Regions from separate parts of the Burkholderia sp. Bp9140 genome, predicted to be linked through region 4. Evidence: riboswitches for the same ligand, from Rfam matches in the RefSeq annotation. Region 4 holds a riboswitch; each other region holds the start of a gene.
The links. Region 4 has a riboswitch for cobalamin ahead of DIE21_RS03725 (TonB-dependent receptor domain-containing protein). Riboswitches for the same ligand answer to the same signal wherever they lie in the genome.
Positions count from the first base shown of each region.

Region 1: linked by a shared signal. The riboswitch ahead of DIE21_RS00040 (CbtB-domain containing protein) and the one ahead of DIE21_RS03725 (TonB-dependent receptor domain-containing protein) in region 4 are both predicted to bind cobalamin.
Region 2: linked by a shared signal. The riboswitch ahead of DIE21_RS26165 (iron ABC transporter permease) and the one ahead of DIE21_RS03725 (TonB-dependent receptor domain-containing protein) in region 4 are both predicted to bind cobalamin.
Region 3: linked by a shared signal. The riboswitch ahead of cobW (cobalamin biosynthesis protein CobW) and the one ahead of DIE21_RS03725 (TonB-dependent receptor domain-containing protein) in region 4 are both predicted to bind cobalamin.

Region 1 is NZ_QTPQ01000001.1:4,908-10,790, reverse strand. It holds gene metE (5-methyltetrahydropteroyltriglutamate--homocysteine S-methyltransferase) at 15-2,309, opposite strand; gene DIE21_RS00050 (LysR family transcriptional regulator) at 2,438-3,346, shown strand; gene DIE21_RS00045 (CbtA family protein) at 3,368-4,102, opposite strand; gene DIE21_RS00040 (CbtB-domain containing protein) at 4,116-4,325, opposite strand; cobalamin riboswitch at 4,357-4,499, opposite strand; gene DIE21_RS00035 (histidine phosphatase family protein) at 4,543-5,130, shown strand; gene DIE21_RS00030 (inorganic phosphate transporter) at 5,272-5,883, shown strand, end outside.
Region 2 is NZ_QTPQ01000034.1:33,025-38,907, forward strand. It holds gene DIE21_RS26135 (SIMPL domain-containing protein) at 1-715, opposite strand, end outside; gene DIE21_RS26140 (EVE domain-containing protein) at 909-1,370, opposite strand; RNA gene ssrS (6S RNA) at 1,441-1,622, opposite strand; gene DIE21_RS26150 (cell division protein ZapA) at 1,703-2,017, opposite strand; gene DIE21_RS26155 (ATPase) at 2,014-2,364, opposite strand; cobalamin riboswitch at 2,541-2,794, shown strand; gene DIE21_RS26165 (iron ABC transporter permease) at 3,184-4,182, shown strand; gene DIE21_RS26170 (ABC transporter ATP-binding protein) at 4,179-4,991, shown strand; gene cobT (nicotinate-nucleotide--dimethylbenzimidazole phosphoribosyltransferase) at 5,044-5,883, shown strand, end outside.
Region 3 is NZ_QTPQ01000009.1:118,515-124,397, forward strand. It holds gene DIE21_RS10085 (cobyrinate a,c-diamide synthase) at 1-1,097, opposite strand, end outside; gene cobO (cob(I)yrinic acid a,c-diamide adenosyltransferase) at 1,101-1,703, opposite strand; gene DIE21_RS10095 (cobalamin biosynthesis protein) at 1,738-2,115, opposite strand; gene cobA (uroporphyrinogen-III C-methyltransferase) at 2,112-2,921, opposite strand; cobalamin riboswitch at 3,031-3,266, opposite strand; cobalamin riboswitch at 3,393-3,657, shown strand; gene cobW (cobalamin biosynthesis protein CobW) at 3,985-5,073, shown strand; gene cobN (cobaltochelatase subunit CobN) at 5,080-5,883, shown strand, end outside.
Region 4 is NZ_QTPQ01000003.1:114,583-120,465, forward strand. It holds gene DIE21_RS03715 (SDR family NAD(P)-dependent oxidoreductase) at 1-62, shown strand, start outside; gene DIE21_RS03720 (AraC family transcriptional regulator) at 211-1,224, shown strand; cobalamin riboswitch at 1,336-1,529, shown strand; gene DIE21_RS03725 (TonB-dependent receptor domain-containing protein) at 1,719-3,647, shown strand; gene DIE21_RS03730 (LysE family translocator) at 3,705-4,343, opposite strand; gene DIE21_RS03735 (Lrp/AsnC family transcriptional regulator) at 4,459-4,920, shown strand; gene DIE21_RS03740 (VOC family protein) at 4,984-5,394, shown strand; gene DIE21_RS03745 (copper-binding protein) at 5,490-5,837, opposite strand; gene DIE21_RS03750 (DUF2182 domain-containing protein) at 5,878-5,883, opposite strand, start outside.

The DNA of each region.
Region 1 (5,883 bases), on a different contig from region 4:
GCAGCGTTCGCACGTTATTGCACCTGGTTGCGCAGCGTCTTCGCGGCGGCGACCAGGTTCGTCAGCGCCGGAATCACCTCCGCCCACTGGCGCGTCTTCAGCCCGCAGTCCGGATTCACCCACAGGCGTTCCGCCGGAATCCGCTCGGCCGCCTTCCTCATCAGGCCGACGATGTGCGCCTGCGTCGGGATGTTCGGCGAGTGGATGTCGTACACGCCCGGCCCGATCTCGTTCGGATACCTGAAGCTGTCGAACGCGTCGAGCAGTTCCATGTCCGAGCGCGACGTCTCGATCGTGATCACGTCCGCGTCCATGTCGGCGATCGACGCGATGATGTCGTTGAACTCCGAATAGCACATGTGCGTATGGATCTGCGTATCGTCCTGCACGCCGTTCGCGGTGATGCGGAACGATTCGACCGCCCACTTCAGATACTCGCCCCATTGCGCGCGGCGCAGCGGCAGGCCCTCGCGCAGCGCGGCCTCGTCGATCTGGATCACGCGCACGCCGGCCTTCTCGAGGTCCAGCACTTCCTCGCGGATCGCGAGCGCGAGCTGGTAGCACGACACCGAGCGCGGCTGGTCGTCGCGCACGAACGACCAGTTCAGGATCGTCACCGGGCCGGTCAGCATGCCCTTCATCGGCTTGTTCGTCAGCGACTGCGCGTACGCGATCCATTCGACCGTCATCGCTTTCGGACGGCTGATGTCGCCGAACAGGATCGGCGGCTTCACGCAGCGCGAACCGTACGACTGCACCCAGCCGAACTGGCTGAATGCGTAGCCGTCGAGTTGCTCGCCGAAGTATTCGACCATGTCGTTGCGTTCGGCTTCGCCGTGCACGAGCACGTCGAGCTCGAGCGATTCCTGTTCGCGCACGCTGCGCTCGATCTCGGCCTGCATCGCCTTGCGGTAGCCTGCTTCATCCAGCGCGCCGGCCTTGAACTGGCTGCGCGCCTGGCGAATTTCGGCGGTCTGCGGGAACGAGCCGATCGTCGTCGTCGGGAAGGCCGGCAGGTTCAGGCGTGCCGACTGCTTTGGCGCGCGCTCCGGATAGGGGCTCACGCGGTTGCCGAGCTGCGCGTCGATGCGGGCGATTGCAGCCTTCACCGCCGGGTTGTTCACGCGCGGCGAGCGGCGGCGCGACGCGATCGCCGCGGCATTCGCCGCGAGCGCGTCGGCCACCTTGCCGCGGCCTTCGTTCAGCGCGGTCGCGAGCACCTTCAGCTCGTCGAGCTTCTGCAGCGCGAACGCGAGCCACGAACGGATCTCCGCATCGACCTTCTCTTCGCTCGCGAGATCGACCGGCACGTGCAGCAGCGAGCACGACGGCGCGAGCCACAGGCGCGCGCCGAGCAGGTTCGCGAGCGGCTCGAGCCAGTCGAGCGTCGCGTTCAGGTCCGTCTTCCAGATGTTGCGGCCGTTGATCGCGCCCACCGACAGCACGCGATCGGCCGCCAATTCACGCACCAGTGCATCGATTTCGTCGCGGGCGTTGATCGCGTCGATATGCAGGCCGTCGACCGGCAGCGAAGCCGTGAGCGTCAGGTTGTCCCGAAGCTGGCCGAAGTACGTGGCGAGCAGCAGCTTGATACGGCGCGTTTCCAGCGCCGCATACGCGGTGCGGAATGCCTGGCGCCATTCGGCGTCGAGTTCGGTCACGAGGATCGGCTCGTCGATCTGCACCCATTCGACGCCCTGTGCGGTCAGCGTGTCGAGCAGCGCGCCGTACACCGGCAGCAGCTTCGGCAGCAGCGCGAGGCGATCCGAATCGTCCTTCGCCTTGCCGAGCCACAGATACGTGACGGGGCCGAGGATCACCGGCTTCGCGTTCACGCCCTGCGCTTTCGCCTCGGCCAGCTGCCCGAGCAGGCGCGACGGATCGAGCGAGAAGTTCGTGTCCGCGTGGAATTCCGGGACGATGTAGTGATAGTTCGTGTCGAACCACTTCGTCATTTCACCGGCCGCGACACCGCCGCAGCATGCCGCGTGTTCCTCCGCCGACTGCGCCGAACGGCCACGCGCGACGCGGAAATAGTTGTCGAGCGCATCGCCATGGAAGTCCCGCACGCGCTTCGGCAGGTTGCCGAGCGTGAAGCTCATGTCGAGCACCTGGTCGTAGAACGCGAAATCGCCGATCGGCGCGAGATCGAGGTCGCGCTGGTCGTTCCAGTGGCGCCGGCGGAGCTCGGCGCCGAGTGCCTTCAGCTCGTCGCGCGACGATTCGCCCTTCCAGTAGCGCTCGAGACCGAACTTGAGTTCGCGCTTCGCGCCGATGCGCGGAAAACCGAGGTTGTGTGTCGTAACCATGAAGCTGCCGTCCAGAGAAAAATTGAAGATCCGGCAGCCATCATAGGGATTTCATTCCATGAAATAAAATGGCATTATTTCATTCATCCATTAAATTTGTTCATGTGTTCGTGGGATAAGCGATAGCCATGCTGGAACGATTCCATCTTGTCGTGATCCGCGAAGTCGAGCGCCAGGGCTCGCTGACGGCGGCCGCCAATGCGCTGCATCTCACCCAATCGGCGCTCAGCCACACCGTCCGGAAGATCGAGCAGCAGCTCGGCACGCCGATCTGGGATCGGGAAGGACGCGGCCTGCGGCTCACGCAGGGCGGGCAATATCTGCTGAAGCTGGCACACCGGCTGCTGCCGCAGTTCGAGCTCGCCGAGGAGCGGATGAAGCAGTATGCAAAGGGTGAGCGCGGCACGCTGCGCATCGGGATGGAGTGCCATCCGTGCTATCAGTGGCTGCTGAAGGTCGTGTCGCCGTACCTGTCGCGCTGGCCGGACGTCGACGTGGACGTGAAGCAGCGCTTCCAGTTCGGCGGCATCGGCGCGCTGTTCGGCCATGACATCGACGTGCTCGTGACGCCCGACCCGCTGAACAAGCCGGGGCTGCGCTTCGATCCGGTGTTCGATTACGAGCAGGTGCTGATGGTCGCGGAGACGCACCGGTTCGCGAACGCCGACTACGTGACGCCCGAGCAGCTGACCGACGAGGTCCTGATCACCTACCCGGTCGAGACCGACCGGCTCGACATCTACAATCAGTTCCTGACGCCGGCCGGCATCGTGCCCCGGCGCCACAAGTCGATCGAGACGACCGACATCATGCTGCAGATGGTGGCAAGCGGGCGCGGCGTGGCCGCGCTGCCGGGATGGCTTGCCGACGAATACGCGGACCGGATGCCGGTCGTGCCGGTCAGGCTCGGCGAGAAGGGGATTTCGAAGCAGATCTTTCTCGGCATCCGCGAGGCGGATGCGTCGATCGACTATCTGGCCGCATTCGTCGCGCTGGCGCGCGAATCGACGTGGAGCGCGCCGCGCATGCTGCGCTAGGCACGCTCCGCGCCATGCGCGTCAGGCGGCGCGCATGCCGGTGCGTTCGCCGCGTTCGACCCATGCGCCGAACAGCAGGCCGATCGTCGTCCACATGATCACCTGCATGCCGATCGCCGCGACGCGGAATTTCCACAGCACGGCGGCCGGGAAAGCGGCCGGCACTTCGTTGAACGACGGCAGCCCGATCTGCACGGCCGCGATGATCGCGACGAACACGAGCCCTGCGACGATCGACGCGTTCCACTGGCCGAGCTTCGCCAGCAGATGGCGGCGCACGCTGACCGAGAACACCATCGTCGCGATCGAGATCGCGATCATCAGGAAAAACAGGCCGGTGCGATGGCCGATCGTGTCGGGATCCCCGACCGCGGGCGGACTGGCCGGATATTTGATGTTCGGCACGATCACGAGCGTGATGAACGCCGCCAGTGCGAGCCACGCGGCCAGCGGTCGTGCCGGAAGGCGGCCGCCGCGCCCGTATGCGTACGCGAAGACCAGCGAGAACAGCCCGCCGAATGCCGCGCCGTAGGCCACGACGCCCGTCAGCAGGCCGAGGCCGGACTGCGTATGGCGGCTGACCAGTTCGTGTTCGTGTTCGTGCTCCGGCGAATCGCCATTCCCGGCATCGTGCGATGCTTCAAAGGCGATCGCCTGATCGACTTGCGGCTCGCCGACGATCTTGGCGAAACCGAACGTGAGGAGGCCCGCGGCGATGCCTGCGAGCATCCCGCGCATGAGCAGCTTTCCAACCATCGTGTACTCCGCGTCAGTGGCAGGGAAAGCCGAGCAGATGGCGGCCGTCGTGGACGAACTCGTGCACGTACATGCCCGGCACGAGCGACGTCGCGCCCTGTTCCGCGCCGACGAAATATAGCGCGAGCAGCAGGATCAAGCCGACGAAGACGGCCCACGGCAACAATTCGCGGACGGGAATGGGGGCCGGCACGACGACCGGCTTCAGCACTGCTTCGCTCATGGATGCACCTCAGGGGAATCGCGCCCCGACAAATGTTGGATGGTACGAACGCAGGTCTGGCTTCCGGGATTGAGGATCCCCGGTTACAGTGGCGCGACCGCGCCGGGCTTGCACCGGCTTCCGCGCTTCGTATCGGGCGAATTGTACGCGCGAACGTGCGCGTGTTGAAGGCCCGCGCACGACGGGCGCGGCCGCCCCGAATCCTCCGAGCATCGACATGACCCACCCTGCCTCGCTGCGCATGATCGCGCATGCGCCGACCCGTGCGATGCGCACCGGCGCGTTTCCCGCTGACGATCCGCTCGATGCGCGCGGGCTCGTCGATGCAGCCGCGCTGCGCGAGTCGTTCGAAGGCGGCCGCGACGCGATCGTGCTGTGCAGCCCCGCACGTTGTGCGCAGCAAACCGCCGACGCGCTCGGGCTGCGCGCCGGCATCGACGATGCGCTGCGCGATGTCGACTACGCCAACTGGCGCGGCAAGCGGCTGCACGACCTCGCGCGCGACCTGCCCGACGAACTCGGCGCCTGGATCGACGATCCGTCCGCGTCGCCGCACGGCGGGGAATCGTTCGAGGACGTCGCGCGCCGCGTCGGCGCGTGGTTGAACGCGCTGCCGCGCGGTCGCGATATCGTCGCGATCACCCATGCGACGATCGTTCGGGCGGCCATCGCGCACGTGCGTCGGATGGACACGAAGGCTGCGACCCGCATCGAGGTCGCGCCGCTGTCGTGCATGGTATTCACCGCGTCGCGAGACGGCTGGACCTTGCCCGCGGACGACGTTCGACGCGATACCGATGCGTAGGCCCGCCTGTTCACTATATGGAGATTGACGGCGCCACTTTCTTACATGCGTGTAATGTGAACGGTTCGTCCTCCCGACTGTCATCAAACTGACGGATAGCGAAAGCTAGGATCGGCTGCGGTTCCCTTATGAGATGCCGTCATGAATCAGCCTGCTTCGTCCGCCGCAAACAATTCCGGCTCCACCGAACGCACCCGGCAGGTCGGCTATGCCGTCTTCCTGCTGGTGCTCGCAATCGGCGCCGTCTATATCGCCACCCACCTGATTGCCGATCTGTCGCTCATCCGCGAAGGGTCGCTGTTCCCGTACCTGATGCTCGGCGCCGCGCTGGTGATCGCGCTCGGCTTCGAATTCGTCAACGGCTTCCACGACACCGCGAATGCGGTCGCGACCGTGATCTACACCCACTCGCTGACGCCGAACGTCGCGGTGATCTGGTCGGGCATGTGGAACTTCCTCGGCGTGATGGTTTCGAGCGGCGCCGTCGCATTCGGCATCCTGCAGCTGCTGCCGGTCGAGCTGATCCTGCAGGTCGGTAGCGGTTCGGGTTTCGCGATGGTGTTCGCGCTGCTGATCGCCGCGATCGTCTGGAACCTGGCGACCTGGTATTTCGGATTACCGTCGTCGAGCTCGCATACGCTGATCGGGTCGATCATCGGCGTCGGGCTGATGAACCAGCTGATGCACGGGCCGTCGGGCACGAGCGGCGTCGACTGGGGCCAGGCGCTCGGCGTCGGCAAGTCGCTGCTGCTC
Region 2 (5,883 bases), on a different contig from region 4:
CCGTGACCGACACGGTCGCCTTGCCGCCTTCGACCGAGATCGGCGCGCTCATCTTCGCGCTGTCCATCGGCGCCGCGGCCATCGCCATCATGCGCGGGTACGGCTGCACGTTGCGGCCGCCGCCGACGTTCACGTCGCGGATCGAGTAGCTGCTGTAGCCGAAGGCCTTCGCGGCTTCGTCCGCGCGTGCGCGGAACGACTTGATCGCCTCGGTCGTGAGTTTCTGCTCGGCCGCGCGCTGCGCTTCGGGCGACAGCGAGAACTCGACGTTCGCGATCTGCATCTGGTTCGACAACTGGCCCGCGAGCTTCGACGCCGCCGCGAAATCGCGCGATTCGAGCACGACTTCGGTACGGCCGCGCCATGCGGAGATCTTGCCGTCGCGATCGGTGCTCGGATACACGGAGAACGCGCCGGTATGCGCGCTGACGCCCGATACGCCCTTCGCCTGAGCGAGCGCCGCATCGGCGCGCTGGTTCAGCGCTGACGTCAGGCTGCCCGGATCCTTCGCCTGCTGTTCGTAGAACAGCGTGATGTGGATGATGTCCTGCGGCACGTCGGCGCTGGCCTGCGACGACAGCGACAGCACGCCCGCCGGCTCCGGAAAGTGCGGGTTCGCGGTCTGCGCGTGCGCGGCCGGCGACGCGAGCGTCAGCGCGACGGGCATGGCGGCGGCGAGGGCGAGCGACAGCGCGAGTGCGGATTTCTTGGTCATTGTTGGACTCCTTGTGCGAGGGCGCGCACGCGGATCACGCGTGCGCGACGCGGGCGTACCGCGCGACGAAAAAACGGCCGTCGGCCCGATCGGACGACAGCGGTTGCTTAGGCCGCGCGAACGCGCCGCGAGTTCCGTGGCGGTGGCGCGTGTTGACCGGATTTGACGTTTGGCGTGCGTTTACCGCGTGCGCCTACTTCATCAGCTTTTCGGTGATGAAGCGCCATTCGGCGCGCGTGACGGGCGTGATCGACAGCCGGTTGCCGCGTGCGAGCACGCGCATGTCGGCGAGTTCGTCGTGTTCGCGCAGCGCGGCGAGCGGCACGAGCGGCGACTTTTTCACGAAGCGCACGTCGACGAGCAGCCAGCGCGGTGCTTCCTGCGTCGACTTCGGATCGTAATAAGGGCTTTTCGGATCGAACTGGGTGGGATCGGGGTAGGGCGTCGACGAGACTTCGGCGAGGCCCGCGATGCCCGGCTCGGGGCAGCTCGAGTGATAGAACAGCACGCCGTCACCGACCGTCATCGTATCGCGCATGAAATTGCGCGCCTGATAGTTGCGCACGCCGGTCCAGGGCAGCGAGTGCTGCGGCGCGTGCGCGAGATCGTCGATGCTTGCTTCGTCCGGTTCGGACTTCATCAGCCAGTATTGCATGGATCGTGATCGACGCAGAAAGGGCCGCTGCAAAAGGAAACGGCATCGGGACTCGCCCGATGCCGTTGAATAGGTCCCCGCCTTGGCCGCTAGGCCGGCATCCTGAACCTGAGGTTCAGAATTGGTCGCAGTTAGCAGCACATCGGGTACATCAGACAGAGTGACGCGCGCGCCCGTGCTACAAATTTCCGCAACCGTGCACATGGCATTGGTTCAAGGAATATATGACCTTGGCGAACCAGGCAGGGAAGCTGACTGAACTGTGTTTCGTTGCGCCAATTTGACCACCGTTGATCGCCGAGATCAAGGGGAATCGACGCATCGATCAAACCTTACTGCGTCTCGTGCTGTGCGAGCACCGCGCCGAGCTGTTCGTTCATCTGGTGCATTGTACGACGGATTTCTTCCGCCGGAAATGCTTCACCGTGCCGCACGCTCGTTTGCAGCCGCAGCAATTCGGATGCGAGCGACAGTGCCGCCATCACCGCGATGCGATCGGTGCCGCGCACCGAGCTGTTCGCGCGGATCTTCGACATTTCGGCGTCGACGCGCGCGACGGCCTCGAGCAGCGCCGCTTCGGTCTCGGCCGAACAGGCGAGCCGATAGGGCTGACCGAGAATCGAGACTTCGATCTGCTTGGTGCTCATGCATGTTCTCCGTGGCTGGCCGCGTCGTCGCTATCCGTGCGCGCCTGCGCATCCAGCAGGTCGAGCTGGTTGTCGGCTTGCTCCACGCTCTTCGTGCGCGGCAGCTTTTCGAGAATCGCGTTCAGTTTGACCTGGGCGTCGTCGATCTTTGCCGACAGCGTGTCGCGCTCGGCCGCGAGCGCATTGCGTTCGTCGCGCAGTTGCGCGAGTTCCGCGCGGACGGTGTCCGCTTCCGCGCGCATTTGCGCGACCTGCTCCTCGAGCGCGAGCCGTTCCGAGTGATAGCGCTTGTTCAGCGAGATCAGACGGCCAATATTTTGAGATAAGGTTTCGAGTTCGTTGAGCATTTGCTGCGTCCTCTAAAGACCCAGCATTTTAGCGCGGAATAACGCGCATTCCGACATCTGTAACGTTTCCAGTCGTAACACCCCGGCTTCTTGCTGCGAATGCGCGGGTCCGGCGCGTGCGCGATGCGCTTCCGGCACGCGTCCGGCCGCTTTCTTGACGCTCGTGCGGCCCGCTCCTAAACTGGCGCCGCCTCGGTGCTCGCGCGTGCGTCGCGCGGTTAAACGGGAAGCAGGGCGCGCGCTCCGCCCGGAGATCGCCAACCTGCGCTGCCCCCGCAACGGTAAGCGGCCGCGTCGCATGATGCAGGCCGGCTCGGGCGCGTTTCGCGTGCAGGTCGCACGCGGGCGCGGGCCACTGCGCGTGAAACGCGCGGGAAGGCGAGCCGGTACGCCGCCAGCCCGGATACCGGCCGAGGCGAGGAGCCTGCACGGCTTCATGACGCGCGGCCTGCGGGGAAGCGGGGCGCGCAGTGTTTCACGGGACTTGTCTTCGATGCTGACCCCAATCGTCCGCACGGCGCTCGGCGCCCGCCGCGGCACACCGCTTGCCGCCGTCGCGCAGACTGCGGCGGAAGCCGATCGACCCGATGCGGCGCCTTCCACTATATTGCGCAGAACGCCCGCTGCGCGAAGGTGCGGCCCGAGGGGGCGCGGCCGTCGCATGCCGGTATGGCCGGCGCGCGGCGCAACAACCCGTTCGACAAGGATGACGAGCTTGCGTATGCCTACAACGCGCCGAGGCGCGACGCCCATGCCGCACTCGGCCCGCAACAGCGGTCAGCCGGCGTGTCGCGCATCGTGCACGATGCCGCGCACCGCATGAGCGCCGCGCGTGCCGCCGCGATCTGGGCCGTGCTCGCGGCCGCGGTCGCGCTGCTGTTCGTCGCGTCGCTGTCGATCGGCAGCGTGCCGATGTCGCCATGGCAGGCGCTCGCGTCGCTCGTGCCGCACGGTGGCGATGCGCTGTTCGCCGACATCGTGCGCACGCTGCGGCTGCCGCGCGCGCTTGCGGGCTTCGCGTGCGGCGCGCTGCTTGCGCTTGCCGGCGCGCTGTTGCAGGTGCTGTTGCGCAATCCGCTCGCGGAGCCATACGTGCTCGGCGTGTCCGGCGGCGCGGCCGGCTTCGCGCTCGTCTCGATGATCGCGGGCGCCGCCTGGTGGCTCGTCGATGCGTCCGCGTTCGCCGGCGCGCTCGTGTCGGTCGCGCTCGTGCTCGGGCTAGCCCGCCGCGAGCTGTGGCGCGCCGATTCACGCGACGCGTCGCCGCGGTTGCTGCTCACGGGCGTCGTGATCGCGGCCGGATGGGGCGCGCTCGTCACGCTGCTGCTGTCGCTCGCGCCCGATGCGCGGCTGCGTGGCATCCTCTTCTGGCTGACGGGCGACCTGAACGGCGTGACGGCGCCGTGGTTCGCATCGGGCGCGCTGCTGCTGGCCGCGGGCGTCGCGCTGCCGGCCGCGCCGCAGTTGAACGTGCTGCTGCGCGGCGACGCGACCGCGCTCGCGCTCGGCGTGCCGGTCGCGCGGCTGCGCATGCGGATCTACCTCGTCGCGTCGCTGGCCGCCGCGGCGGCGGTGACGACGGCCGGCACGATCGGCTTCGTCGGCCTCGTCGTGCCGCACGCGCTGCGGCTCGCATTCGGCAACGACCAGCGCATGCTGCTGCCCGCCGCGATGCTCGCGGGCGGCGGCGGCGTGATGGCGGCCGACCTGCTCGCGCGCACCGCGATCGCGCCCGCGCAATTGCCGGTCGGCGTGATGACCGCGTTGATCGGCGTACCGGTGTTCCTGTGGATGTTGCTGAGGAGACCGATGCGATGACCCACGCCGCACCGCATGCCGCCGGCGACATGACCTGCGCGGCGCTCGACCTGACACTGAAGGCCGGCGAACGGACGCTGCTCGACGGCTTCACGCAGGCGTTCCGGCCTGGCGAGATCTGGTGCGTCGCGGGACCGAACGGCGCAGGCAAGACGACGCTGCTCGCGACGCTCGCGGGTTTGCAGCGGCCGGCCGGCGGCCAGGTCGAGATCGACGGCCGGCCGCTCGCCGCATGGCCGCCCGAACAGCTCGCACGGCGCCGCGCGCTGATGCCGCAACAATTGCACGACGCGTTCAGCGCGACGGTATTCGACACGGTTCTGCTCAACCGCTTTCCGTATCTCGGCGGCTGGGGCTGGGAGCGCGACGGCGACCGCGCGGCCGCGCGTGACGCGCTCGCGACGTTCGGGCTGGCCGCGCTCGCGTCGCGCGACGTGCTGTCGCTGTCGGGCGGCGAGCGGCAGCGCGTCGCGCTGGCCGCGACGCTGTGCCAGGACGCGCCGCTGATGCTGCTCGACGAGCCGCTCGCCCATCTCGACCTGCATCACCAGGTCGACGGCCTGACCGCGCTGGGCGCATGGCTCGACGCGGGCCCGCGCACGGTGCTGTTCTCGTGCCACGACCTGAATCTCGCGCGGCGTTTCGCGACGCACGCGCTGTTGCTCGATGGCCGCGGCCATGCGTGGGCGGGCCCCGTGCACGACGTGCTGACGCCGGCGCGCGCGAGCGACGCGTTCGGCTACCCGCTCGTGCTGATCCGCGAGAACGGCCGCGACGCGCTGCTGCCCGCGTGGCCCGAGCGACGATGAACCTTCTTCTTTCGATGCGCGGCACCGGCCGCGCCAGCGAGGCAATCTTCCGATGACGAAACCGACCGACTTCCCGCCCGCGATCGCGCCGCTCGACGACACGCTGCGCAAGCGCCTGCAGCATGTGATCGATCACAAGACCAAGCCGCCCGGCAGTCTCGGCCAGCTCGAGGCGATCGCGTTGCAGATCGGCCTGATCCAGCGCACCGAGCGGCCGCACGTGCAGCGTCCCGTGACGATCGTGTTCGCCGGCGACCACGGGATCGCGGCCGAGGGCGTGAGCCCGTATCCGCAGGCGGTCACCGCGCAGATGGTCGCGAACTTCCTGGCCGGCGGCGCGGCGATCAATGCGTTCTCGGGCGTCGCGCAGAGCGTGCTCGAGATCGTCGATGCGGGCGTCGCGTCGCCGCTGCCGGTGTCCGACCGGCTCGTGTCGCTGCCGGTCGCGCGCGGCACGCGCAACTTCGCGGTCGAACCCGCGATGACGCACGACGAGGCGAGGACGGCGCTCGCCGCCGGCGCGGCGCGCGTGCGCCTTCATGCATCGCTCGGCACGAACGTGATCGGCTTCGGCGAAATGGGGATCGCGAACACGTCGTCGGCCGCGTGCCTGATGAGCCGTCTGCTCGACGTGCCGATCGACGCGTGCGTCGGGCGCGGCACGGGCCTCGACGACCAGGGGCTCGCGCACAAGCGCGCGGTGCTCGGCCGCGCGCTCGTCCGGCATTCGCATGCGATCGCGCCGCTCGACGTGCTCGCGACGTTCGGCGGCTTCGAGATCGCGATGATGACGGGCGCGTATCTCGCGGCCGCGAGCGAGCGAATGACGATCCTCGTCGACGGCTTCATCGCGACGGCCGCGCTGCTCGTCGCCGAGCGCATCGCGCCCGGC
Region 3 (5,883 bases), on a different contig from region 4:
CGCGTATCCAGCTGCTGCATCCCGAGCGCCGCGAACCGGCGCTGCATCGTCGCATGGCCTGACAGCAGCCCGAGCATCGGCGTCGTCGCGCCATCCACGTCGGTCAGCGACTCGCACAGATACACCATGCCCCCGCATTCCGCGACGATCGGCCGGCCGGCCGCCGCGTGTGCGCGAATCGTCCGCGCGGTCACGGCATTCGCCGCGAGCGTCGCCGCATGCAGTTCCGGATACCCGCCCGGCAGGAACAGCGCGTCGCACTCGCCGGGCACGGGTTCGTCGGCAAGCGGGGAAAAGAACCGCAGTTGCGCACCCAGCGCATCGAGCAGCGCGAGATTGGCCGGATAGATGAACGAGAACGCCGCATCGCGCGCGATCGCGATCCGCTTGCCGGCAAGCGCGCGCGGCAGCGGGGTGCGGACGTCCGGTTCCGCGAACGAGACGGCCGGCGGCAATTCGGCGAGCGCCGTCTGCGCGAGCACGTCGGCCGCACGATCGAGCCGCGCATCGAGGTCGCCGATGTCGGCCGGCTGGTGCAGGCCGAGATGCCGTTCCGGCAGCGCGATGCCCGCATCGGCCGGCACGTGCCCGAGCCAGCGCAAGTCGTCCGGCAGCGCCTGCCGCAACAGTTCCGCGTGTCGCGGCGACCCGACGCGGTTCGCGAGCACGCCGTGAAACGGCACCTCCGGCCGGAACCGGGCGAGCCCGAACGCGACCGCCGCGAACGTCTGCGCCATCGCCTTCGCGGAAATCACCGCGACGACCGGCACGCCGAACGCCGCCGCGAGATCGGCGCTGCTCGGCGTGCCGTCGAACAACCCCATCACGCCTTCGATCAGGATCAGGTCCGCGTCGCGCGCGGCCTCGGCGAGCAGCGCGCGGCAGCCGGCTTCACCGACCATCCCGAGATCGAGCGCGTGCACGGGCGCGCCGCTCGCGCGCGCGAGCAGCATCGGGTCGAGAAAGTCCGGCCCGGTCTTGAACACCCGCACGCGCCGGCCGAGCCGGCGGTGCAGCCGCGCGAGTCCGGCCGTCACCGACGTCTTGCCCTGGCCGGACGCGGGCGCGCTGACGAACAGCGCGGGGCAGGCCGGCATCGGTCAGAACTCCACGCCGCGCTGGGCCTTCACGCCTTGCTCCTTGTACGGATGCTTGACGAGCCTCATTTCGGTGACGAGGTCGGCCGCATCGATCAGCGCATCGGGCGCATGCCGGCCGGTGACGACGACGTGCACCGAATCCGGCCGCGCGACGAGCGTCGCGAGCACTTCGTCGAGCGGCAGGTATTCGTACTTCAGCACGGTGTTCAGCTCGTCGAGGATCACCATCCGGTACTCGCCGCTTTCGATCATCCGGCGCGCCTCGTCCCAGCCCTTGCGCGCGGTCGCGATGTCGGCGTCGCGGTTCTGCGTGTTCCACGTATAGCCGTCGCCCATCGTCACGAAGTCGCATTCCGCGACCGCGCCGAGGAAGTCGCGCTCGGACGTGTGCAGCGCGCCCTTGATGAACTGCACGACGCCGAGCCGCATGCCATGGCCGAGCACGCGCACGGCCATGCCGAACGCGGCCGTGCTCTTGCCCTTGCCGTTGCCGGTGTTGACGATCAGCAGGCCCTTTTCCTGGGTGGCGGCAGCCTGCTTCTTTTCATGGCCGGCGCGGCGGCGTTCGGTCATCCGCTGATGGGATTCGGCATCGGTCTTCATCGGGAATCGTCCTGTCGAAAGCGAAACAAAGGGTTCAGAGCGGGCCGGCGAGCGCGACCGTCACGCCGTCCCGGATGGATTTGGGGCCGAGCAGCCGGCCATGCGGCGCCGCGAGCTGCGCGCACGGCTCGGCCACGCCCGCGACGCCGAAACGCGCGAGCGCGGCGGCCGACGGGCCGCTCAACGCCGGTTCGGGGCAATGCGCGAGCTGCGCCGCGTCGAACGCGACGAGCGGCCAGCCGCGCCGTGCGCACAGCGTGCGCAGCGGCCGGGCACGCGCCTTGTCGGCGAGCGTGGCGACGACGGCCGGCTCGGTGTCCGGGTAGCATGCCAGCGCCGCGCGGATCGCGGCATCGAGTTGCGCGGCCGTCACGCCCGTGCGGAAACCGACGCCGAGCGCGACGCGCATCATGCGCGGCCGCCGAGCGCCGCGCGCACCGCGGGATCGCCGGCGAGCGCCGCGACGCGGCCGATCACGACGATCGCCGGTGAACCGATGCCGGTTGCGCCCACCCGTTCGACGATCGTGTCGAGCGTCGCGAGCACGTGGCGCTGGCCGTCACGCGTGGCGTTCTCGATCGCCGCGCACGGCGTGTCGCCGGCCAGGCCGCCGTGACGCAGTGCGGCCGCGATCGCGTCGAGCCGGCGAATGCCCATGTAGATCACGATCGTCATCCGCGTCGCGGCGAGCGCGCGCCAGTCGGGTTCGTCCGCGCCCGCGCCGTGGCCCGTGACGAAGATCACGCCCTGCGCGTCGCCGCGATGCGTGACCGGAATGCCGAGCGCGGCCGGCGCGGCGATACCGGCCGTGATGCCGTTGACGACCTCGACCGGAAAACCGGCCGCGCCGAGCGCGAGCAGTTCCTCGCCGCCGCGGCCGAACACGAACGGATCGCCACCCTTGAGCCGCGCGACGCTGCGGCCCGCGCGCAGATGCGCGAGCATCGCGGCGACGATCGTTTCCTGCGGCGTCGAGGCATGGCCGCCGCGCTTGCCGACGTGCTCGATGCGTGCGTCGGCACGCGCGTGGCGCAATACGTCGGGGTTCACGAGATCGTCGACGAGCAGCACGTCGGCCGCGGCGATCGCGCGCACGGCCTTCAGCGTCAGCAGATCGGCGTCGCCGGGGCCGGCGCCGACGAGCCATGCGCGGCTCATCGGACGCGGCACGGCGCGCACCGTGTCGTGGCAGTGGAAAGGGGACAGCGAGCGGCACATCGGCGGCCGGCGGACAGGCAATGCATGACGGATCGAGCGAAGCCCGCGCAAGCGCGGGCGGAATGCGCATCCCATCCGTCCCCCGCGGATCGGGCGTTCGGCGAGCATCGGGCTCGCCCCTTGCGTCGGCCGGTATCCGGGCTGGCCGCTTGCCAGGCCGCAGCCTTCCCGCCCGCTGAAGGGCAGTGGCATCGCGGGCGGCCTGGGCGCGTGCGGGGGAACCGCGGCGCGCGGGCGGCGTACCGTTGCGGGGACAGCACAGGCCGGCCGGACTTCCGCCTCCTGTTTCCCGTTTAACTGCGTGCGCGGAATGCGCACGCGAGCACCGAACGCGGCGCATACGATAGCACAGCGGCCGGCCCGCGCGAACCCGCCGCGCGGGCGCCGGATGTGGCCCCGGATGCGGCGCCGCGGCCATGCCGAACACCCCGCGGCAGCTCGTTCCGCCTTGACGCTCCCGGCACCGCCGCCTACACTCGCACGCGTTTTGGTGCTCGCGCGCGCTCCTCCGGCGCGCGCAGTTAAACGGGAAACAGGGAGCCCGCCTGCGCCGCAGTCGAGCCAACCTGTGCTGCCCCCGCAACGGTAAGCGAACGCGTCGCGCGCAAGCGCCACGCAGCGCCGCTTCGCCGCATGCCCGCCGCATGCGGACGACTGCCACTGGATGCCGTGCATCCGGGAAGGCGAAGCGGCGTGTTCGTCAGCCCGGATACCGGCCGAAACGTTGGGGTTCAGCGCCGCGGGGAGGCGGCGCATCGTCCACGGCCGCAGCACGCCCGACGCCCGAGCGTTTCCCGCTTTCTCCGCCGATCCGTCCGTCGCATGCACGTGCGCGGACCCGAACGGAGAACGGCAGGCGGCGCGGGCAGGGCCGGCGGCCGTGTTGGCATTCACCATGTCGACCGTTCGCAAGGAAGCGTCATGTCCGATTCGTCGTGCCGTCCGTTGCGCAGCCGTCCGTCCGGACCGAGCCGCGACATCCCCGCGATCCGCCAGATGACATGCCGCGCCGCATTCGACGCGACGATCCCGGCCTGATTCCATTTTCGCCACAGGACCTACCATGACCCTACGCAAGCTTCCCGTCACGATCGTCACGGGCTTTCTCGGCAGCGGCAAGACCACGCTGATGCGCCACATCCTGCAGCATGCCGAAGGCCGCCGCATCGCGGTGATCGTCAACGAATTCGGCGAGCTCGGCATCGACGGCGAAATCCTCAAGGGCTGCGGCATCGGCTGCGAGGATACGGAGGGCGCGCAGGGCGAAGCGTCGGGCCAGCTGTACGAACTCGCGAACGGCTGCCTGTGCTGCACCGTGCAGGAGGAGTTCTATCCGGTGATGGAAGCGCTCGTCGAGCGCCGCGCCGACATCGATCACGTGCTGATCGAGACGTCCGGCCTCGCGCTGCCGAAGCCGCTCGTGCAGGCCTTCAACTGGCCGACGATCCGCAACAGCTTCACGGTCGACGCGGTCGTGACCGTCGTCGACGGCCCGGCTGCCGCGAGCGGCCAGTTCGCCGAGAACCCGCAGGCCGTCGACGCGCAGCGTCGCGCCGATCCGAACCTCGACCACGAATCGCCGCTGCACGAACTGTTCGCCGACCAGCTGTCGTCCGCCGATCTCGTGATCGTGAACAAGGCCGACCTCGTCGCCGATGCGCAGTTCGCCGAGATCGAAGCCGCGATCCGCGAGGAAATTCCCCCGCAGGTGAAGATCGTGCGCGCGACGCGCGGCGAACTGGACCTCGCGATGCTGCTCGGGCTCGAGTCGGCGTCGGAGGAAACGATCCACCTGCGGCACGACCATCACGGCTCGGCCGACGACGGCGATCACGACCACCATCACGACGAGTTCGATTCGGTGGTGGTGGCGGGCGATGCGGGCTCGCGCGACGCGACGATGGCCGCGCTGCAGCGTGTCGTCGAGACGCACACGATCTATCGCGCGAAAGGCTTCGCGGCGCTGCCCGAGGCGCCGATGCGGCTCGTGATCCAGGGCGTCGGCCGCCGCTTCGACAGCTATTTCGACCGCCGCTGGCAGGACGGCGAGCCGCGCGCGAGCCGCTTCGTGCTGATCGGCGAGGATCTCGACGCGGCCGCGCTGCAGCGCGCGTTCGATGCCGCGTGCGCGGCCGAAATGCAGCAGGCGTAACGCGCGATGCATCTGTTGCGCACCACGCCGGGCGGCTTCGTCGACGATACGCAGGGCGTCGTCCGGATCGACCAGCAGCCGGCCGACATCGTGATCCTGAGCTCGGCCGACACGACGCTGTCGCTGCTGGCCAGCATCGTGCCGAAGCTGCCGCCCGGCTTCCCGAGCGTGCGGCTCGCGAACGTCACGTTCCTGCGGCAGCCGGCGTCGGTCGATTTCTATGTCGACGACGTGCTGCGTCATGCGAAGACGGTCGTGATCGACCATCTGGGCGGCGAGGCGTACTGGCCGTACGGGATCGAGCAGGCCGTGTCGCTCGCATCGAAGCGCAGGCAACGGCTCGCGATGTTCTCGGGCGACCTGCAGGAAGACCCGAACCTCGTCGCGAAGAGCACGGTCGCGCCCGACCTGTGCCGGCTGTGGTGGCGCTACCTGCGCGAAGGCGGGATGCACAACGCCGAAGCGTTGCTGCGCAGCATCGCATTCCATACGCTCGGCTTCGGCGACGAACCCGAGCAGCCGCGCCCGCTGCCGGCCGCCGCGCTGTATCACCCGGCGCGCGACCCGGCGAGCGTCGACGACTGGCGGGCGCGCTGGACGCCTGGTGCGCCCGTCGTCGCGATCCTGTTCTATCGCGCGCACTGGCAGGCCGCGAACACGGCCGTGTTCGACGCGCTGGCCGATGCGCTCGTGCGCGAAGGGCTCAATCCGCTGCCGATCGCGGTCACGTCGCTGAAGGACGCGGTGAGCCGCGAGGTCATCACCCAGCTCTGCGACACGCACGGCGTCGCGCTCGTGCTGAACACCACG
Region 4 (5,883 bases):
AGATTTACGGCATGGCCGCACTCGACGCCTTGAAGCTCGGCCGCGTGCCGGGCGACGCGTGACCGGCCGGGCCCAAGGCGATCCCGCCATGCCGTTTGCGTGCAACGCGGGCGGCGGCCGGCGCCGATTGCATTGTTGCGTGGCGACGGTTCGCGGCCGCCGGTCGCCCCGCCCACCGCCCCCTGTCGCGACGCTCCGAACGGGAATCCCATGAGACAAGGTGCGTTGCCGCCCCGCGGCCGCGTCCTGCCCGGCCTCGACGCACGCCTGCGAATCGAGCTCTCGCGCAGCGGTGTGCCGCCGGCGGGCACGACAACGCCCGGCGATTTCATCGCGCTGTACCGCGACGCGATCGAACGGCTCGAGGCGCAGGTCGCGCGCGGCGACGGCCATCCGCCGATGCGCAAGCAGGAAGTCGACCTGATGTGCCGCTGCCTGCTCAGTTGCGCGACGCTCGCCGACGCGATCCGCTGCGCGGCCGAGTTCTGCGAGATGCTGACGCCGCGTGCCGGCATGCTGTCGCTCGCGGTGCGCGACGGACGTGCGACGTTCCGGATGGATTCGCTGCGCCGCACGCGCGGCCCGGCCGCGTGCCTCGTCGACCTGACGGGGCTGTTCTGCTATCTGCAGCTGTTCGGCTGGCTGATCGGGCAGCCGCTGCGGCCGGACGAAGTCTGGCTCGGCCATTCGCGCCGCAACGACGCGATGCCGCTGCTCGGGCTCTTCAACGCGCCGGTCGACGTCGGCCGCAAAAGCTACGGCTTCGCGTTCGACGCGACGCGGCTCGATGCCCGCGTGATCCGCCAGCCGGGCGAGCTCGCCGCGTTCCTCGTCGATTTTCCGTTTCGCCTGATCGATGCGGCGCCGGCCGTCGTGTCATGGGCGCAGCAGGTGCGCGGCTTTCTCGATGCGGCGCTCGCACGCGAGCAGGCGCTGCCCGCGCTTGCCGAGGTGGCGACATGGCTCGGCGTCAGCGAAGCGACGTTGCGGCGGCGGCTGACGGCCGAAGGCAGCGGCTATCACGTGTTGCGCGAGCGGTGCCTTGCCGACGTCGCGCGGCGCTGCCTGCGCGAGTCGGACTGGCCGGTCGCACGGATCGCCGCGCATCTCGGGTTCGGCGGCGAGGAAGCGTTTCGGCGGGCGTTCGTGCGATGGACGGGCATCGCGCCAAGCCGGTTCCGGCACGATTGCGGCGTCGCCGAGATCCCGTTTCATCAGACATGAAACGCGGTTCGGGCGCCTCGAAAAGAAAAGCTTGGGAAAGTATTCACCGGACAATGACGTTTTTCCGCATCCCTGCGCACCCCGGTAATTGACGCGCCTGAGTGCTCGCCATTACGCTTGCGCGCTGATGGTTCCCGGGAACGGGATCAAAAGGGAACGCAGGAGAGGCAGTGCCTCGAATCTGCGGCTGCCCCCGCAACTGTAAGCGGCGAATCCGCGCCACCGCGCGCCACTGGGAAACCGGGAAGGCCGGCGCGAATGACGACCCGCGAGCCAGGAGACCTGCCATCGACCCGAGGTCCAAGCAGCCGCACCGGGCGGGGTGTCCCGATGCGCCAGCACCGCCTTTGGCGGTCGCCCCGTTGCATGGACGGCCCGACCTCAGGACCCTTCAGATGTCCATCATTTCCGTATCCGCTTCCACGCCGGAAGCGTCGCGCCGCTGCGTCGCCGGCATGCGCGGCGCGTCCGCGCGCGATCACGCCCGCTGCCGCATGAAACTTCGCCACCTTCTCGCCACGTCCGCCGCCACGGCGCTGCTCTCCCCGATCGCCCATGCCGCCGGCGACACGGTGCTCGCGCAGCCGTCGCAGCCCGCGGACGGCACCGCCCTGCCGACGATCACCGTGACCGACACGCGGCACCTGCCCGAATCGTTCGACCAGCGCTACGCGTCGACGCAGGTGCTCACGCGCGCCGATCTCGACCGGCTGTCGCCGAGCGACCCGAGCATCACGCAGGCGCTCGCGACGCTGCCGGGCGTCACCGTCTCGCAGAACGGCGGCCCCGGCTCGTCCGCATCGGTCAGCATCCGCGGCTCGTCGGCCAGCCAGGTCGCGGTGTTCATCGACGGCATCCGGATCGGCTCGCCGACCACCGGCATCGCGCCGTGGGCCGACCTGCCGACCGAAGCATTCGAGCGCGTCGAAGTGATCTCGGGGCCGGCTGCCGCGTCATTCGGCGCGAACGCGATGGGCGGCGTCGTGCAGTTGTTCACGCGCCGCGCCGCCGGCCAGCCGAACCAGACGACCGTGTCGTTCGGCGGCGGCTCGAACAAGACCTTCGACACGCAGCTGCGCACGTCGGGCACCGTGCCGTCGACCGGGCCGCTCGCCGCGCTCGGCGGTCTCACCTATTCGCTCGGCCTGCACGCGTACAACACGGCCGGCATCGACGCGACGCGGCCCGTGTTGCCGTACCACGAGGACGGCCGCAATCCGTATCACGCGCAGGACCTCGATGCACGCCTCGGCTATGCGAGCGACAACTGGTCGATCTCGACGTTCGTGCTGTACCACCGCTCCGACCTGTCCTACGACAACGCCGGCTTTGCGAACCGCGAGCTCGATCATCAGCTGACGACCGGCGTCGCGTTCCATCTCGACATCACGCCCGACACGCAGTTCGACCAGTCGGTCGGTTATGCGAACGACCGCCAGTTCCTGTACGCGAGCGACCCGGCCATCCCGACCGACCAGATCAACTCGCAGCGCATCAGCGCGTCGACGTCGCTGACGCATCAGGCGCACGGCTTCCACCTGTTCGGCGTGCCGCTGTCGGGCGAGACGAAGATCGCGTACGACTTCACGCGCGAACAGGCGTTCCTGCCGCTCGACGTGCCGGACGGCGTGCCGACGCGCAACGATTCCGCGTTCTCGCTGCATCAGTCGGCCACGCTCGGCAACGTGACGATGTTCGTCGCGGGCCGTCACGAGATCATCGCGGGGAAAGCCGTGAACACCGGCAACGCCGCGCTGTCGTGGGCGATCACGCCGGTCTATACGGCGCGCGTGTCGTACGGCAATGCGTTCCGCCTGCCGACGTTCAACGACCTGTACTACCCCGGTTACGGCAATCCGGACCTGAGCCCGGAGCGCAGCGATTCGGTCGAGGCCGCGCTCGACGCGAACACGGCGTACGGCACGTTCAGCGCCGCGATCTACGACACCCGCGTCAGCAACCTGATCGCGTACAACCCCGCGACGTTCTCGCCGATGAACATCGGCCGCGCGCATATCCGCGGCATCGACCTGTCGTACAAGGGCACGATCGGCCGCTCGACGCCGGTGAGCATCGCGGTCGGCATCCTGAATCCGCAGGACGAGACCAACGACAGCTGGCTCAACCGCCGGCCGCGCCAGACCATCAGCGTGAACGTCGACCACACGTGGGACGAACTGCACCTGCACGCGCTGAGCACGGGTGCAACGGTGAGCTATGGCGGCACGACGTTCGACGACCCGGCCAACACGACATATCTGCCGTCGACCCTGACCGTGAACCTGCGCGCGTCGTACAGGATCAATGCGCACCTGACGGTGTCGGCGTCGCTGTCGAACCTGTTCGACCGTCAGACCATGACCGCATACGGCTACAACACGCTCGGCCGCACCGCGTTCGGCAAGGTCAGCTATACGTTCTGACCAGGACGGTCGGTGCATCGGCGCCCGCGGTCGCGGGTGTCGATGTCGCGGCTCGCGTCAGGACCAGACGACGATGCGCACGCCCGCAATCAACTGGATCGCGCCGAACGCCGCGATCACGACGGCCGACACGCGCGACAGCCCGTGCATGAGCGTCAGCGACATCTTCGTGCGCAACGCGGCGGTCGTGCTGCTCAGGCACAGCCACCATACCGCGGAACCCAGGAACACGCCGGCGACCATCAGCGCGACGGTCGGCCCCATCGCGTCGTCATGCGTGCCCGCCAGCGGGCCGAGCGCCGCGAAGATTCCGACGAACGACAGGATCGTCATCGGGTTCGACAGCGTCAGGCCGAACGTCGTCAGGAAATCGCGCAGCACGGTCGTGCGCGGCAAATCGCGTGGTGCCGCCGACGCGGCCGGCGCCTGCCGCGCGATGGACCAGGCCAGCCACACGAGGAACGCACCGCCGCCGATTTTCAGCACAACGGTCAGCATCGGAAACGTGGTGACGATGCCGGCGACGCCCAGCGCGCCGAGCAGCCCGTAGATCGCATCGGCGCACGCGGCGCCGATGCCCGTCGCGAATCCCGCGCGAAAGCCGCGGCTCAGGCTGCGCTGGATGCACAGCATGCCGATCGGGCCGACCGGCACCGCGATCGACAATCCCATCACGACGGACTTGATGAACAGCATGGCCGGCTCCTCGCGACATCCCGTGGCTCGAAACATCATCGTAGGGAAAGTCCGGTCGCCGCTGAAGGCGGTTTTTAAGGAAAAATGAGCGCTTCACCTTAAAAACTCCGCCGCAATGGACGAACTCGACTGGAAGATACTCGCGCTGCTGCAGGCCAACGGCCGCATCAGCTACACGGAACTGGCGCGCCAGGTTCATCTGTCGGTGCCGGCGGTGACGGAACGCGTGAAGCGTCTCGAATCGGCCGGCGTGATCGACGGCTACACGGCGCGGGTCAATCCGGCCGCGGCCGGCTACCCGGTGAGCGCGCTGATCGGCATCACGGTGCCGCAGCCGGCGAAGGCGAAATTCCTGAAGCTGCTGGAGACGATTCCCGAAGTGGTCGAGTGCCATCACGTGACCGGTGCGGATTCGTACGTGATGCGGTTCGTCGCCGTCAGCATGGCGCACCTCGAGCAACTGATCGAGCGCATCAACCTGTATGGCGAAACGCGCACGTCGATCGTGATGTCGACGCCGCTGCCGGCGCGTGGGCTCGCGCGGCCGGCTGCGCCGGTCAAAGGCATTCGGGGGTGACAGGATGCCATGCAGTGCGCGATGCTATGCAACGCGCACCTTGCAGGAACCGGACAATCTGCCATGACAGTGATCGGACTCAATCATTACAACCTGCGTGCGGATCGGGCGACGCTCGATACGCTGCGCGATTTCTACGTGAACGTCGTAGGCCTCGAGCTGGGCTATCGGCCGCCGTTCCAGAGCAGCGGCTACTGGCTCTACGCGGGGACGCAGGCGATCCTCCACCTGTCGGAAGCGCGGCCGGGCGAGGTGCGGCCAGCGCACGTCGTCAATACGTTCGACCATATGGCGTTTTCATGCGCGAACGCCGTCGACATGGAACGGCGTCTCGCCGACGCGCAGGTCCGGTACGCGCGCAGGTACGTGCCCGTCACGAGCCAGCTCCAGCTCTTTTTCACTGATCCGGCCGGCAATGGCGTCGAATTGAATTTCGCGCAGCCCGACGACATTTCCGGTGACGAGGCCGGTTAGCGCGGCACTGCCGTTTGCGTATTCATCGTCAGGTGCCCTGCTTCCGCGGGCCGCGTGACGGAAGGGCCATCACGGCCATGCCGGCCGCACGTACGTCACGGCCGTTTCACGAGCTTCACGATCGTGAGCGTGCCGTCCACGCGCTCGACCCGCACCCTGACCTTGTCGCCCACGTGCAGCGACGCGATCATCGTCGGGTCGCCAGCCTTGAACGCCATCGTCATCGGCGCCATCCCGACGCTCTCGAGCGCACCGTGCTTCAGCATCACCATGCCGTGCGCGGCATCGATCCGCTTGACTTCGGCATCGGTCAGCGCCGCGTCCGGCGCCTGTATCTTCATGTCGCCCATGTTCATGTCGGACATGCTGCCCGCCGCGCGCACCGGCGTCGCAACGACGGTCATCGCACCAAGGACGGCGACGGCGATGCATCGGATCTTCATCGAGATACTCACGGGCGCGGCGGATGACGAATGCGCCGCGCTACAC